Regions from separate parts of the Delftia sp. WSY_16 genome, predicted to be linked through region 1. Evidence: predicted binding sites of a transcription regulator. Region 1 holds the regulator's gene; each other region holds the start of a gene.
The links. The regulator FNR, encoded in region 1, switches genes on or off when oxygen is low (the NO sensors DNR and NnrR bind a similar motif). The targets are predictions, from matches to a motif close to TTGATNNNNATCAA.
Positions count from the first base shown of each region.

Region 2: a site for FNR is predicted at 3,342-3,355, ahead of ACF8O7_RS21615 (3-hydroxybenzoate 6-monooxygenase). Genes of this name have one in related genera too.
Region 3: a site for FNR is predicted at 2,142-2,155, ahead of clpB (ATP-dependent chaperone ClpB). Genes of this name have one in related genera too.

Region 1 covers NZ_JBICKS010000005.1:97,906-102,650, forward strand. Annotated here, with positions in the region: gene ccoG (cytochrome c oxidase accessory protein CcoG) at 1-1,398, shown strand, start outside; gene ACF8O7_RS03555 (FixH family protein) at 1,456-1,770, shown strand; gene ACF8O7_RS03560 (hypothetical protein) at 1,952-2,239, shown strand; gene fnr (fumarate/nitrate reduction transcriptional regulator Fnr) at 2,321-3,040, opposite strand; gene hemN (oxygen-independent coproporphyrinogen III oxidase) at 3,202-4,584, shown strand; gene ACF8O7_RS03575 (sulfite exporter TauE/SafE family protein) at 4,590-4,745, shown strand, end outside.
Region 2 covers NZ_JBICKS010000040.1:422,490-427,234, reverse strand. Annotated here, with positions in the region: gene glyA (serine hydroxymethyltransferase) at 1-632, shown strand, start outside; gene ACF8O7_RS21630 (patatin-like phospholipase family protein) at 654-1,712, opposite strand; gene ACF8O7_RS21625 (LysR family transcriptional regulator) at 1,788-2,690, opposite strand; gene ACF8O7_RS21620 (MarR family winged helix-turn-helix transcriptional regulator) at 2,705-3,241, opposite strand; gene ACF8O7_RS21615 (3-hydroxybenzoate 6-monooxygenase) at 3,446-4,654, shown strand; gene ACF8O7_RS21610 (cupin domain-containing protein) at 4,671-4,745, shown strand, end outside.
Region 3 covers NZ_JBICKS010000019.1:301,176-305,920, forward strand. Annotated here, with positions in the region: gene clpB (ATP-dependent chaperone ClpB) at 1-2,046, opposite strand, end outside; gene ACF8O7_RS10785 (AraC family transcriptional regulator) at 2,180-3,088, opposite strand; gene ACF8O7_RS10790 (DMT family transporter) at 3,157-4,086, shown strand; gene moaE (molybdopterin synthase catalytic subunit MoaE) at 4,096-4,557, opposite strand; gene ACF8O7_RS10800 (hypothetical protein) at 4,657-4,745, shown strand, end outside.

The sequences.
Region 1 (4,745 bases):
ACGCCTGCCGACCCGGACCCGGGCCAGCTGGTGTCGATGTTCGAGTCCGAGAAGAAGGTCTACCCGCGCTCCATCAGCGGTGTCTTCGCACGCTGGCGATGGGCTCTGGTGTTTCTCACCCAACTGGTTTTCTATGGCCTGCCCTGGCTGGAATGGGGGCAGCGCCAGATGGTGCTGTTCGACCTGGGTGCGCGGCGCTTTTACCTGTTCGGGCTGGTGCTGTACCCGCAGGATTTCATCTACCTGGCGGGCCTGCTGATCATCTCGGCGCTGGCGCTGTTCCTGTTCACGGCCGTGGCCGGTCGCCTGTGGTGCGGCTTTTCCTGCCCGCAGACGGTCTACACCGAAATCTTCATGTGGGTGGAGCGCAAGGTCGAGGGCGACCGCAGCGCGCGCATGCGCCTGGACAAGAACGGCTGGACCTTTGAAAAGCTCTGGAAGAAGTCGCTCAAGCAGTTGCTGTGGATTGCCATTGCCCTGTGGACCGGCTTCACCTTCGTGGGCTACTTCGTGCCCATCCGCGAGCTGGGCGGCGAGCTGCTGGCGCTGCAGGGCAGCTGGCAGGTCTTCTGGGTGCTGTTCTACGGCTTCGCCACCTATGGCAACGCCGGCTACATGCGCGAGCAGGTCTGCAAGTACATGTGCCCCTATGCGCGCTTTCAGAGCGCCATGTTCGACCGCGACACCATGATCGTCAGCTACGACACGGGCCGGGGCGAGCCGCGCGCGCCTCGCACCAAGAAGGTGGACTACAAGGCCCAGGGCCTGGGCGACTGTATCGACTGCAAGATGTGCGTGCAGGTCTGCCCCGTGGGCATCGACATCCGCAACGGCCTGCAGTACGAATGCATAGGCTGCGGTCTGTGCATAGACGCCTGCAATTCCATCATGGACAAGATGGAGTATCCGCGCGGCCTCATCCGGCTGACCACGCAGAACGCCATGGCCGGCCTGTGGCGGCGGGCCCAGGTGCTGCGCCGCATCTTCCGTCCGCGCGTGCTGGTCTACTCGGCCGTGCTGATCGGCCTGAGCATGGCCATGATCGTGAGCCTGGCGCTGCGCCAGTCGGTCAAGGTCGACGTGATACGCGACCGGGCGTCGCTGTCGCGCATCGTCGCGGGCGGCAAGCTGGAAAATGTCTACCGCCTGCAGATCATGAATGCCACCGAGCAGGCCCAGCGCTACCGCATCAGCGCCCATGGCCTCGACGGGCTGGAGCTGGCGTCCGAGCAGGAGGTCGAGGTCGGCCCGGCCGAGACGCGCGGCATTGCGGCGCGGCTGCAGATTCCCTACGGTTCCGCCGAGCCGGGCTCGCACACCGTATTCTTCGATATCGATGCCGTGCATTCAGGCGCGGGACGCGCGTCCGAAAAGGCCGTCTTCCTGGTGCCCCGGTGATATGTCTGGCCGGCACCGCCCAGGCTGCGCCGGCTGTTTGAAAGAAAGAGGTTATCCATGTCTTCCAGTCCCGCAGTCTCCGCGCCCGCCACGGCCCCTTCGCATCCGGACGCCGGCAAGCCCTGGTGGAAGTTCGCCCATGTCTGGCTCGTGGTGGCCGGCCCGGCCGCCGTCGTGGTGGCTGGCGTGGTCACGGCCGTCATTGCGATCAATGGCGCCGATCCCGTGATCGATCCTGACTATTACCGCAATGGCATCACCATCAACGAGCGTGCCGATGGCGTGCGCGAAGTGCCCAAGAGCCTGGCGCCCGCGGTCACCGGCCGCAACCACGCGGCCACGCCCGCGCAGGACCATCCCACGGACCGCTGAAGGCAGGAAAATGCCGTGCACAAGGCCGCAGTCGCGGCCTTTTTGCATGGTGGATGGCATCTCCAGCATGCGCGAGGGCCAAGGGTTTCCTACAGGCAGTGCAGGGTGCGCAGGGCTTGGCACGGTGCGCGGGCGGCGCGCACAATGAAAGCCACCCCTCGACAGCTCAAGGAGATCGCTGATGTTGGCCCAACGCTGGATGTGGATTGCCTGGCCGGCCTTTCTGGCCGCCGCCGTGATGGAGATGCTGGTATTCGCCTTCGTGGACCCGCTGGAGCTGCACTGGCTCGGCGACCTGGGCTGGTCGCGGCAGGGAATCTACACGCTGGCCTTCTTCGCCTTCTGGGGCGTGACCATGCTGTCCAGCCTCATGACCACCATGCTGGGACGCTCCACGCACGATCTCAACGACGGCGTGGTCTCCGAGCCGGACCCAAATCTGGCCATGCAGGGCCTGGGGCGCGATTGAACCTGCGTGCACTGCAATGGCAATGAACAAGGCCCGCGACAGCGGGCCTTGTTCATTGCCGGGGGGCGGGGCCTTGCGGCCTCACTGGCACTGCTGGCTGTTGACAATGCGCTTGAGCGCGTCCGTGTCCAGGATGCGCAGATGGCGCTGGCGCACCTCGATGATGTTTTCTTCGGCAAACTTCGAGAAGGTGCGGCTCACCGTCTCCAGCTTCAGGCCAAGGTAGCTGCCGATTTCCTCGCGCGTCATGCGCAGCACCAGTTCCGACTTGGAAAAGCCCCGGGCGTGCAGGCGCTGCACCAGGTTGAGCACGAAGGCGGCCAGGCGCTCCTCGGCACGCATGCTGCCCAGCAGCAGCATCACGCCATGCTCGCGCACGATCTCGCGGCTCATGACCTTGTGCACATGGTTTTGCAGGGCCGTGACCTCGCGCGACAGGTCCTCCAGCTTGTCGAAGGGCATGACGCAGACCTCGGCGTCTTCCAGCGCGACCGCATCGCAGGTGTGGTGGTCGTTGACGATGCCATCCAGGCCGATGATCTCGCCGGCCATCTGAAAGCCCGTGACCTGGTCGCGCCCGTCCTCGGTGGCCACGCAGGTCTTGAAGAAGCCCGTGCGGATGGCGTACAGCGAGGTGAAGGACTCACCGTTGCGAAACAGCAGGCCGCCGCGCTTGACCTTGCGGCGCGTGGCCACGATGTCGTCGATGCGCTGCATCTGCTCGGCATCCAGGCCCATGGGCATGCACAGCTCGCGCAGGTTGCAATTGGAACAGGATGCTTTGATGGTCTGAAGGTTCATGGAGTAAACATCAGCGGCGCAGCAGTGCGCCGGCGGTGACCTCGTGGATGGCGATGAGTTGGATCAAATTGTCGCAGCACTGCCGCGAACAACTCTTGATATGAGTCAAGGACGCGGCCAATGGGCTGCGGCACAGTGGACGACATTAGAGGAAAAAACCCATGACCGCTGTCACCCCAGAGCTGCTGCGTCGCTTCGACGTACCGGGGCCCCGATACACCTCGTTCCCCACGGCCGATCGTTTCGTGGAGGCTTTCGGTGCTGAAGACTATATCCTGGCACTTGAGCACCGCAAATCGAGTACCGCAGCGCGGGCCATGCCTTTGTCGCTGTATGTGCATGTGCCGTTCTGCGAGTCGCTGTGCTACTACTGCGCCTGCAACAAGATCGTGACGCGCCACCACGATCGCGCGGCCGTCTACCTGGACTACCTGGCGCGCGAGATGGCCTTGCACACGGCCCATTGCGGCAAGGGCCAGGCCGTCAGCCAGCTGCACCTGGGCGGCGGCACGCCCACCTTCTTCTCGGACGATGAACTGCGCACGCTGATGGCCCTGCTGCGCGAGCATTTCAAGCTGGAGCCGGGCGGCGAATACTCCATCGAGGTCGATCCGCGCACCGTCAGCGTCGAACGCCTGGCCGTGCTCAAGGAACTGGGCTTCAACCGCCTGAGCTTCGGCGTGCAGGACTTCGACGAACAGGTGCAGATCGCCGTGCACCGCGTGCAGCCGGCCGAGCAGGTGTTCGCGCTGGTGGCAGCGGCACGGCAGCTGGGCTTTGCCTCCATCAACGTGGACCTGATCTACGGCCTGCCCAAGCAGACGCCCGAGTCCTTCGAGCGCACGCTGGCCCAGGTCAATGCGCTGCGGCCCGACCGCATCGCGCTCTATGCCTATGCCCACCTGCCCGAGCGCTTCAAGCCGCAGCGGCGCATCGCGGCCGAGGACCTGCCCCAGGGCGCCGACAAGCTGGCCATGCTCTCGCGCTCCATCGCGGCCTTCATGGACGGCGGCTATGTCTACGTCGGCATGGACCACTTCGCCTTGCCCGAGGACGCGCTGGCCGTGGCCAAGCGCCAGGGCCGGCTGCATCGCAACTTCCAGGGCTACAGCACCCAGCCCGACTGCGACCTGATTGCGCTGGGCGTGTCGGCCATCGGCAAGGTGGGGGCCAGCTACAGCCAGAACGCCAAGACGCTGGAGGAGTACTACGACGCCATCGACGCCGGCCACCTGCCCGTGGTGCGCGGCCTGGCACTGTCGCGCGATGATCTGGTGCGGCGCGCCGTCATCATGGCCATCATGTGCCAGGGCGCCGTGCTGTTCGAGCCCATGGAGCAGGCCTGGCTGCTGGGCTTTCGCGAGTACTTCGCCCCCGAGCTGGCGGCGCTTCAGGACCTGCAGGCCAAGGGGCTGGTGCAGATCAGCGACGAGGGATTCCAGGTCACGCCCATGGGCTGGTACTTCGTGCGTGGCGTGGCCATGCTGTTTGACCGATATCTGCAGGCCGACAAGAACCGGGCGCGGTTTTCGAGGATCATCTAGGCCCCATGCTGTTGTCGCTGCTCTGGACCGCTTTGATCATGGGGCTCGTCGGCGGGCCCCATTGCCTTGCCATGTGCGCCGCGCCCTGCGGCGTGGTCACGGGCGGGGCGGGGCAGGGCACGGTACAGGGTGGTGGGCAGGTGGTCGCCGTCCATGGACTG
Region 2 (4,745 bases), on a different contig from region 1:
CCAGCCCACTGCCCCACGCGCATGTGGTCACCAGCACCACGCACAAGACGCTGCGCGGCCCGCGCGGCGGCCTGATCCTGTCCAAGGGACAGGACGAAACCTTCAACCGCCGCCTGAGCTCGGCCGTGTTCCCCGGCGTGCAGGGTGGGCCGCTGATGCATGTGATCGCCGCCAAGGCCGTCGCCTTCAAGGAGGCGCTGCAGCCCGGCTTCAAGGCCTACCAGCGCCAGGTGCTGGCCAACGCCCGCGCCATGGCCGCCGTGATCCAGCAGCGCGGCTACCGCATCGTCTCGGGCGGCACGGACAACCACCTGATGCTGATCGACCTGTCCGACCGCAGCTACACCGGCAAGGATGCCGACGCCGCGCTCAGCGAGGCGCACATCACCACCAACAAGAACACCGTGCCCAACGACCCGCGCTCGCCCTTCGTGACCTCGGGCCTGCGCATAGGCACGCCCGCCGTCACCACGCGCGGCTTCGGCCAGGCGCAGTGCGAACAGCTGGCCGGCTGGCTGTGCGATGTGCTCGATGCGCTGGACGCGCAGGAAGGCGCCCGCTTTGCCAAGGTGGCGGCGCAGGTGCGCGATCAGGTGACGGAGCTGTGCGCCCGCTATCCGGTGTACGGATAGCCCGCGCTCAGCCGTGGTGGATCAGGGGTTGGCGTTGAGGTTGGGGTTGGCGCAGGCGCCATCCATACCCGCCATCTCCGCCAGCTTCTGCATGCGCGAGCGCTGGTCCAGGCAGGCCTGGTGCTGGGCTTCGGCCGCCTTTTGCTGCGCCAGCTTCGCGGCCTTGGCGCGCTCGGCCTGCAGCTGGGCGATGCGCTCGCGGATCTGGGGCATGGCGGCCACGGCGGCCTTTTCGCCCTCAAGAATGGCGCTGGCGCGCTGGGTGAAGTCGGCCGGGCCGATGTCCAGCACCTTGGGGCGGATGGTGATGTCGGCGCGGGCCAGCTCGGCCTGGCCCAGCTTCTGGCCCATGATCGCAATGGACTGGCCCAGGGCGCCCAGCATGTTCTCGGGCGCCTTGCCACGGGCCTTGTTGGAGATGTCCACGGCGATCACCAGATCGGCGCCCAGCTGGCGCGCGGCGTCCACGGGCACGGGGCTGGTGATGCCGCCATCGACGAAGTGGAACTTGCCGATGGCCACGGGCTGGAACACACCCGGAATGCTGCTGGAGGCACGCACCGCCTGCCCCGTATTGCCGCGCGCGAACACGGTGCGCTCGCCGTCTTCCAGCCGCGTGGACACCGCCACGAAGGGCTTGGCCAGTTGCTCCAGCGGCTTGCGGCCCACCTGTTCGTTCACATAGTCTTCCAGCTTCTGCCCCACCAGCAGGCCGCCCGAGGACAGCTGCAGGTCGCGGATTTTGGTCTCATCCAGCGCCACGGCCTTTTCCTGCAGCTCGAAGGCGTTCATGCCGCCCGCATACAGCGCCCCCACCACGCTGCCCGCGCTGGTGCCGGACACCACCGCAGGCGCAAGGCCATTGGCTTCCAGCATCTTGATGACGCCGATATGGGCAAAGCCCTTCACGGCCCCGCCGCCCAGGGCCAGACCGATCCTGATGGGCGCCACGGGTGTGCCCGGCGCGGTGGGCGTGGACTCGGGCGTGGCCGCCGAGGGGCTGGGCGGGTTGCTGCCGCAAGCGACCAGCCCCGCCAGGCTCAGGTACACCAGTGGACGCAAAAGGGCTTTCAGGCGCATGCCAGGGATCCTGCTGTCGGATGACGAGATTCGGGGCGGGCAGTATAGCGGCAGGGGCCTGACCGCCGCAGGCCCTCAGGCTCTGGGCTTCAGCAAGCCGCCCATGCCCTGCACAGCCTCCCGCAAAAACCCCCAGACCGCCTCGATGCGCTGAACCTGCCGGGCATCCGAGGGCATGCTCATCCAGAAGGTGCGGGTGAAGCAGGCCTCGGCGGGCAGCACGCGGCTGAGCACGGGGTCGCGGTCGGCGATGAAGGCGGGCAGCACGGCCAAGCCGGCGCCGGCGCGCACGGCCTCGTACTGGGCGGTGATGCTGGTGCTGCGAAAGGCAAAGCGCTCGGGCTGGAACAGGGTTGACAGCAGCTGCAGCTCGCGCGTGAACAGCAGGTCGTCCACATAGTGGATGAAGCTGTGGTGGCGCAGGTCCTCGGTGCGCGCCACCAGCGGACGGCGCGCAAGGTATTCGCGCTGGCCGTAGAGGAACAGCCGGTAGTCCGTGAGCTTGGTGACCACGGCCGAGCCGCGCGTGGGACGCTCCAGCGAGATGACGATGTCCGCCTCGCGCCGCGACAGGTGCAGCAGGCGCGGCAGGGCCAGCAGGTCGATGCTCAGCAGCGGATGGCGCTGCGTCAGCGCGGCCAGCTGCGGGGCCAGCAGCTGGGTGCCGAAGCCCTCCGTGGCGCCCACGCGCACCAGGCCGGACGGTCCCTGGCTGGTGGATTCGGCCGCCAGCGGCATGCGCTCCAGCCCGGCTGCGGCGCGCTGCATGGCGTCTGCCACACCCAGCAGCTGTCGGCCGGCCTCCGTGGGCCGCCATTGGCCCGCTTCGCGTTCGAAGAGCACGGCCCCCAGCTGCTTTTCCAGAGCCTGGATGCGGCGCGACACCGTGGTGTGCTCCACGCCCAGTTGCCGCGCGGCGGCGGCCATGCTGCCGCTGCGCGCCAGTTCGCCAAAGAATCTCAGGTGGTCCCAGTCCATGGGTCGAGGCCGCCTCAGTCGGCTGCGGCGCGGCGCGCGGCCAGCGTGCTGGGCGCGCGCGCCAGCTCGTCGTTTTGCCGCACCAGGACGGCCATCATGTCCATGAACAGGCCCCGCTGCTCCTGCGGCAGCGGCTCCAGCATGCGCTGCTGGGCCCGCAGCACCGAGGGCTCGGCAGCGGCCAGCAGCGCAGCGCCTTCTGCGGTGACCGACAGCAGGCGCACGCGCCGGTCGGCCGGGCTGGTGTTGCGCACCATGAGGCCGCGCGCCTCCAGCCGGTCGATGACGCTGCCAATGGTCGAGGTATCGAAGCCGATCATCCGCGCCAGCGTGCGCTGGTCCACGCCGGGCTGGCGCAGCACGGCAGACAGCGCCGCGTACTGCACGGGGGTCACGCCGAATTCCTGGGTCTCTTCCATGAAGACGGCCACCGCGATCTGCTGCAGGCGGCGGATGTGGTAGCCGGGGTAGTTTTCTAGTTCTGCGGGTTGGTAGTCCATGGCCATTGCGCTCTTTTCCGGGTCCCTGCGGGCAAGCGCAGATGTTCGCATGAACTGCGCCCTCCGTTGGCGTTGGCTGGCGGACAGGTGATTCACCCGGACATGCTGTCCACCACCGTTTGGCCTGCATCCAGGGAAACCCCAGGCTGGCCTGATGCAAATCAACACTACACTCATCGTCAGCATACTGTTTAATTAGTCGCGACGCAGCTGACCCGCAGGCTGGCGACACGCACCACGAAGCACAGGACATCCATGAGCACCAGCATTTCTTCCCGGGCGCTGCCCGTTCTTGTGGCAGGCGGCGGCATTGGCGGCGTGGCGGCCGCGCTGGCCCTGGCACGCCAGGGATTCGCCGTCAAGGTGCTGGAGCAGGCGCCGCAGCTGGGCGAGATCGGCGCCGGCATACAACTGGGGCCCAACGCATTCGCGGCCTTCGACGCGCTGGGCATTGGCGAGCTGGCCCGTGGCCGCGCCGTCTATACCGACGAGATGGTGATGCACGACGCGCTCGATGAGCGGCTGGTCGGCCGCATTCCCACGGGCGAGGCGTTTCGCGCCCGCTTCGGCAACCCGTATGCGGTGATCCACCGCGCCGACATCCACACCTCGCTGCTTGAAGGCGCGCGCACCCACGGCCAAATCGAGACGCTGACGGGCACGCGCATCGAAGCCGTGCAGCAGGAGGGTGACACCGTCACCGTGCGCGACCAGCACGGCCAGGTCCATGTGGGCCAGGCGCTGATCGGCGCCGATGGCGTGAAGTCCGTGGTACGCCAGCAGTACGTGGGCGATGCGGCGCGTGTCTCCGGCCACGTGGTGTACCGCGCCGTGGTGGAGAAGAACGACTTCCCCGAGGACCTGCGCTGGAACGCGGCCAGCATCTGGGTCGGCCCCAACTACCACCTGGTGCACTACCCGCTGCGCGGCGGCGAGCAGTACAACGTGGTCGTCACCTTCCACAGCCGCGAGCAGGAGGAATGGGGCGTGCGCGAAGGCAGCCGCCAAGAGGTGCAAAGCTACTACAGCGACTGCTGCCCGCGCGCACGCCAGCTCATAGACCTGCCCAAAAGCTGGAAGCGCTGGGCCACGGCCGACCGCGAGCCCATTGGCCAGTGGAGCTTCGGCCGCGCCACGCTGCTGGGCGATGCCGCACACCCCACGCTGCAATACATCGCCCAGGGCGCCTGCATGGCACTGGAAGACGCGGTGACGCTGGGCCAGGCGCTCAGGCACTGCGGCAACGACTGGCCGCAGGCGCTGCGGCTGTACGAGCGCTCGCGCATCGCCCGCACGGCGCGCGTGGTGCTGTCCGCGCGCGAGATGGGCCGCATCTTCCACGCCAGCGGCGTGGAGCGCCTGGTGCGCAACGACCTCTGGAAGGGCCGCACGCCCCAGCGTTTCTACGACGCCATGGAATGGCTGTACGGCTGGAAGGCCGAAACCTGCCTCGCCGAAGACTGAACACAAGGAGACCGCCATGCAAGAACTTGGCCGCCTGGAAGACCTGCCCCAGGACTACCGCGACGAACTCGCGCGCAACAACCTGGTGCCG
Region 3 (4,745 bases), on a different contig from region 1:
GAGCAGCAGCACGCTGTAGGGCTTGCGGCGAACGGCCTCGGTCAGGTAGCCGCCTTCCTCGTAGCCCACGTAGCCGGGCGGCGCGCCGATCAGGCGGGCCACGGAATGCTTTTCCATGAACTCGCTCATGTCGATGCGCACCAGATGGTCTTCGCTGTCGAACAGGAAGCCGGCCAGCGCCTTGCACAGTTCCGTCTTGCCCACGCCCGTGGGGCCCAGGAACAGGAAGGAACCGGTGGGCCGGTTGGGATCGGACAGGCCCGAGCGCGAACGGCGTATGGCGTTGGCCACGGCCGAGATGGCCTCGTCCTGGCCGACGACGCGGTCATGCAGTCGGTCTTCCATGCGCAGCAGCTTGTCCTTCTCGCCCTGCATCATCTTGGCCACGGGAATGCCCGTGGCACGGCTGACCACCTCGGCAATCTCCTCGGCGCCCACATGGGTGCGCAGCAATCTGTGGGCGGGCGCACCGCCCTGCCCCTGCTCGCTGGCCTGGGCTTCGTTGAGCTGCTTTTCCAGCGAGGGCAGCTTGCCGTACTGCAGCTCGGCCACCTTGTTGAAGTCGCCCTTGCGCTTGAGCTCGTCGATCTGGATGCGGATCTGGTCGATCTCCTTGCGGATCTGCTCGGAGCCCTGGGCGCTGGCCTTTTCGCTCTTCCAGACGTCTTCGAGGTCGGCGTACTCGCGCTCCAAGCTGCCGAGTTCTTCCTCGATCAGTTGCAGGCGCTTTTGCGAGGCCTCGTCCTTTTCCTTCTTCATGGCCTCGCGCTCGATCTTGAGCTGGATCATGCGGCGCTCGAGCTTGTCCATGACCTCGGGCTTGGAGTCGATCTCGATCTTGATCTTGGCCGCAGCCTCGTCGATCAGGTCGATGGCCTTGTCGGGCAGGAAGCGGTCGGTGATGTAGCGGTGGCTCAGCTCGGCCGCGGCCACAATGGCCGGGTCGGTGATGTCCACGCCGTGGTGGGCCTCGTAGCGCACCTGCAGGCCGCGCAGGATGGCGATGGTGTCCTCGACCGAGGGCTCCTCGACCAGCACCTTCTGGAAGCGCCGCTCCAGCGCCGCATCCTTTTCGATGTACTTGCGGTATTCATCGAGCGTGGTCGCGCCGATGCAGTGCAGCTCGCCGCGCGCCAGCGCAGGCTTGAGCATGTTGCCCGCGTCCATGGCGCCATCGGCCTTGCCGGCGCCGACCATGGTGTGGATCTCGTCGATGAACAGGATGATGCGCCCCTCTTCCTGGGCCACTTCCTTGAGCACGGACTTCAGGCGTTCCTCGAAGTCGCCGCGGTACTTGGCGCCGGCCAGCAGGCCCGCCATGTCCAGCGACAGCACGCGCTTGTTCTTGAGGCTTTCGGGCACCTCGCCGGCCACGATGCGCTGGGCCAGGCCCTCGACGATGGCGGTCTTGCCCACGCCGGGCTCGCCGATGAGCACGGGGTTGTTCTTGCTGCGGCGCTGCAGCACCTGGATGGAGCGGCGGATTTCGTCGTCGCGGCCGATCACCGGATCGAGCTTGCCGATGCGCGCGCGCTCGGTCAGGTCCATGGTGTATTTCTTGAGGGCCTCGCGCTGGCCTTCGCCTTCGGCGCTGTCCATGGTCTGGCCGCCGCGCACGGCGTTGATAGCGGACTCCAGCGTGGAGCGCGTCACGCCGCTTTCCTTGAGCAATTGGCCCGCACGCGTGGAGGCGCCGCTGCTATCGGTCAGCGCCAGCAGGAACAGCTCGCTGGCAATGAACTGGTCGCCCCGCTTGAGGGCTTCCTTCTCGGTCACCTGCAGCAGGCGGCCCAGCTCGGAGCCGACCTGCACCTGGTCCTGATGCTGCACGCGCGGCAGGTCTGCCAGAGCCTTCTCGGCTGCGGCCTGCAGCTGCCCCACGTTGGCGCCGGCACGCTGCAAGAGCGAGCGCGGACCGTCGTCCTGGCGCAGCAGTGCCACGAGCAGGTGCAGGGGTTCGATGTTGGATTGGTCACCGCCCAGGGCCAGCGTTTGCGCGTCGGCCAGGGCTTCCTGGAACTTGGTTGTCAGTTTGTCGATTCGCATGGTGTTTCTTTTCGCTCCTGAAACAGGGTCATTGCGATTTATCTGATACCGGCAGGGCAAATTTCAAGCCATGCCCGGCCCGCAAGGACAGACGCTTGCGCCAGATCAAGGCCGGCGAGGCCGGCCATCCTTCTCAAGCATTGCGCTGAAAGATCGAGAACTGCGTAGGCGTAACGCCCAAATGCGCCCGGAAGCTGCGCACCAGGTGGCTGGCGCTGGAAAAGCCGCAATCCAGCGCCAGCTCGGCCAGCGGCGGCACGTTGCGCGCAGACAGGGCGCGCCGTGCCCGTGCCAGGCGCTGCTGCAGCACCCATTCGTGCACCGTGCAGCCCATGCTCTGGCGGAACATGCGTGCGAAATGGAATTCCGAAAGGCAGGCCTGTCTCGCCAGTGCCGGCAGCGACACGGCCTTGGAGTCATGCAGATGCGCCTCGATATGGGCAAGCACCCTGCGCCGCACGGCCGCAGAGAGCCCGCCCAGCGGCCGCTGCAGCGCCTGCACCTGGCGCGGCGTGGCGGACTGCAGCACCAGCCGGTCCACCAGCTGCTGGCCAATGGCATCGGCCGCCAGTTGCTGCTGCGGGTCCTGCCAGTCCAGCTGCATCAGCGCACGGGCACCGGCGTGGAAGGCCTGATCGTCCCCGTAGATCTGCGCACGCAAGGTGCGCGAGCGGGGCTCGGCATCCAGCATGCGGACCACGCGCCCCGCCCAGGCCAGGTCGGACACATACAGGTGCAGGAACTGCACGGGCGATCGCACCAGCCAGTGCGATTCGTCCTCTGGCGTGAAGATGCAGATGCGCCCCGGCGCCCCCATGGCCTCGGGCCGCGCCTTGAGCTGCGAGCCCTCGCCGCCGGCCAGGTAGACCGACAGCGTGTGGTGACCGGGCTGGCAGTAGCGCACCTCGTCGTCCACATTGGCCCAGACGGCCAGCTCCACCCCCTCGCTCAGGCGCACGCGCCGCTGCAGCAGGGCCTTGGAGCGTGACAGCACCTGGCACAGGTGGCTGGATGGCAGCTCGGGCAGCGGCGTGGGCGTCATGGCAGCGATTGTCGTCCCGCAGCCATACCGACGCATGGCGCCAGGCCATCAAACCGCAGGAATCTGCCATGCCCGCCCAGCCTGCGGCGCGATCATCACCGGCCATGACTGCCACCCTCTATGCCCTGGTCGTGCTGATCTGGGGTTCGACCTGGATCGCCCTGAAGCTGCAGCTGGGCACCGTGCCCGTGGAGCTGTCCATTGCCTACCGCTTTGCGCTGGCCGCCGTGCTGATGTTCGCCTGGCTGGCCTGGTCGCGCCAGCTGCGCGTGCCCCGCGGCCCGGCGCTGCCGCGCGTGCTGGCCCAGGGCCTGTGCCTGTTCAGCTTCAACTTCGTGTGCTTCATGCATGCCAGCGAGACGCTGGCCAGCGGCCTGGCCGCCGTGGTGTTCTCCAGCGCCAATCTCTGGAACGCGCTGCTGGCGCGCATCATCCACGGCCGCAGGCTGGCGCCCCATGTGCTGGCCGGCAGCCTCTTCGGCCTTGCAGGCCTGGTGGCGCTGTTCTGGCCCGAGCTGCGAGAAGGCCGGCATGCCAGCCTGCCCGGCCTGGCCTGGGCCGTGCTGGGCACGCTGTGCTTTTCCTGCGGGAACATGCTGTCGGCCTCGCTGCAGTCCATGGGCTGGCGGCCGGCCCAGACCAATGCCTGGGGCATGCTGGCCGGCACGCTGCTGCTGACCGGCTATGCGCTGGTGGCGGGCCTGCCCTGGCGCTTCGATGCCAGCTGGACCTATGTGGGCTCCTGGCTGTACCTGGCCATTCCGGGCTCGGTGATCGCGTTCACGGCCTACCTGACCCTGGTCGGGCGCCTGGGCCCCGAGAAGGCGGCCTATGCGACGGTGCTGTTCCCCATCGTTGCGCTCAGTATCTCGGCCCTTTTCGAAGGCTATGTGTGGACGCCGCTGGCCGTGGGTGGCCTGCTGCTGGTGATGTTCGGCAACCTGCTGGTGTTCCGGCCGCCGCAATGGTTGCGGGGTGCCGCACTGCGCAGGGCCTGAAGCGTCAGCTCACTGGCGCCAGCGCGCCAGCGCCTCTTCGTCGCTGACGCGCGCATCCACCCAGCGCGCGCCCTCGGGCGTCTGTTCCTTTTTCCAGAAAGGCGCCAGCGACTTGAGGTAGTCCATGATGTATTCGCAGGCCTGGAAAGCCATGCCCCGGTGCGATGCGGTGACGGCCACGAGCACGATCTGGTCCATGGGCTGCAGCGGGCCGATGCGGTGGATGACGCGCGCGCCATGGATGCCGAAGCGCTGCACGGCCTCGTCGATGATGGCCTCGATGGATTTCTCGGTCATGCCCGGATAGTGCTCCAGCTCCATGCTGGCCACGGCGGCGCCCTCGTTGCGGTCACGCACCGTGCCTATGAAGCTGCAGACCGCCCCCACGCGGGCGTCGCCGGAGCGCAGGGCGGCGAGTTCGGCCGATACGTCGAAATCCTCGGTCTGGATGGATACACGGGCTGCTTGCATGCCCGCATTGTCGCAGGGCGGCGGCGCGCCAGAAGGCGATGAACGCGGTAGCATTGCCCTCCCCCGCCCCCAGCGCTTTTTTGCTGCGGCGGGCCACGCATGGCCACACTCACGATCACCACCCCCGAATACATGCTCTACCCCTCGCCGCGCAACGAGCAGCGCGTGGTCTACGAGCACCAGCTGTT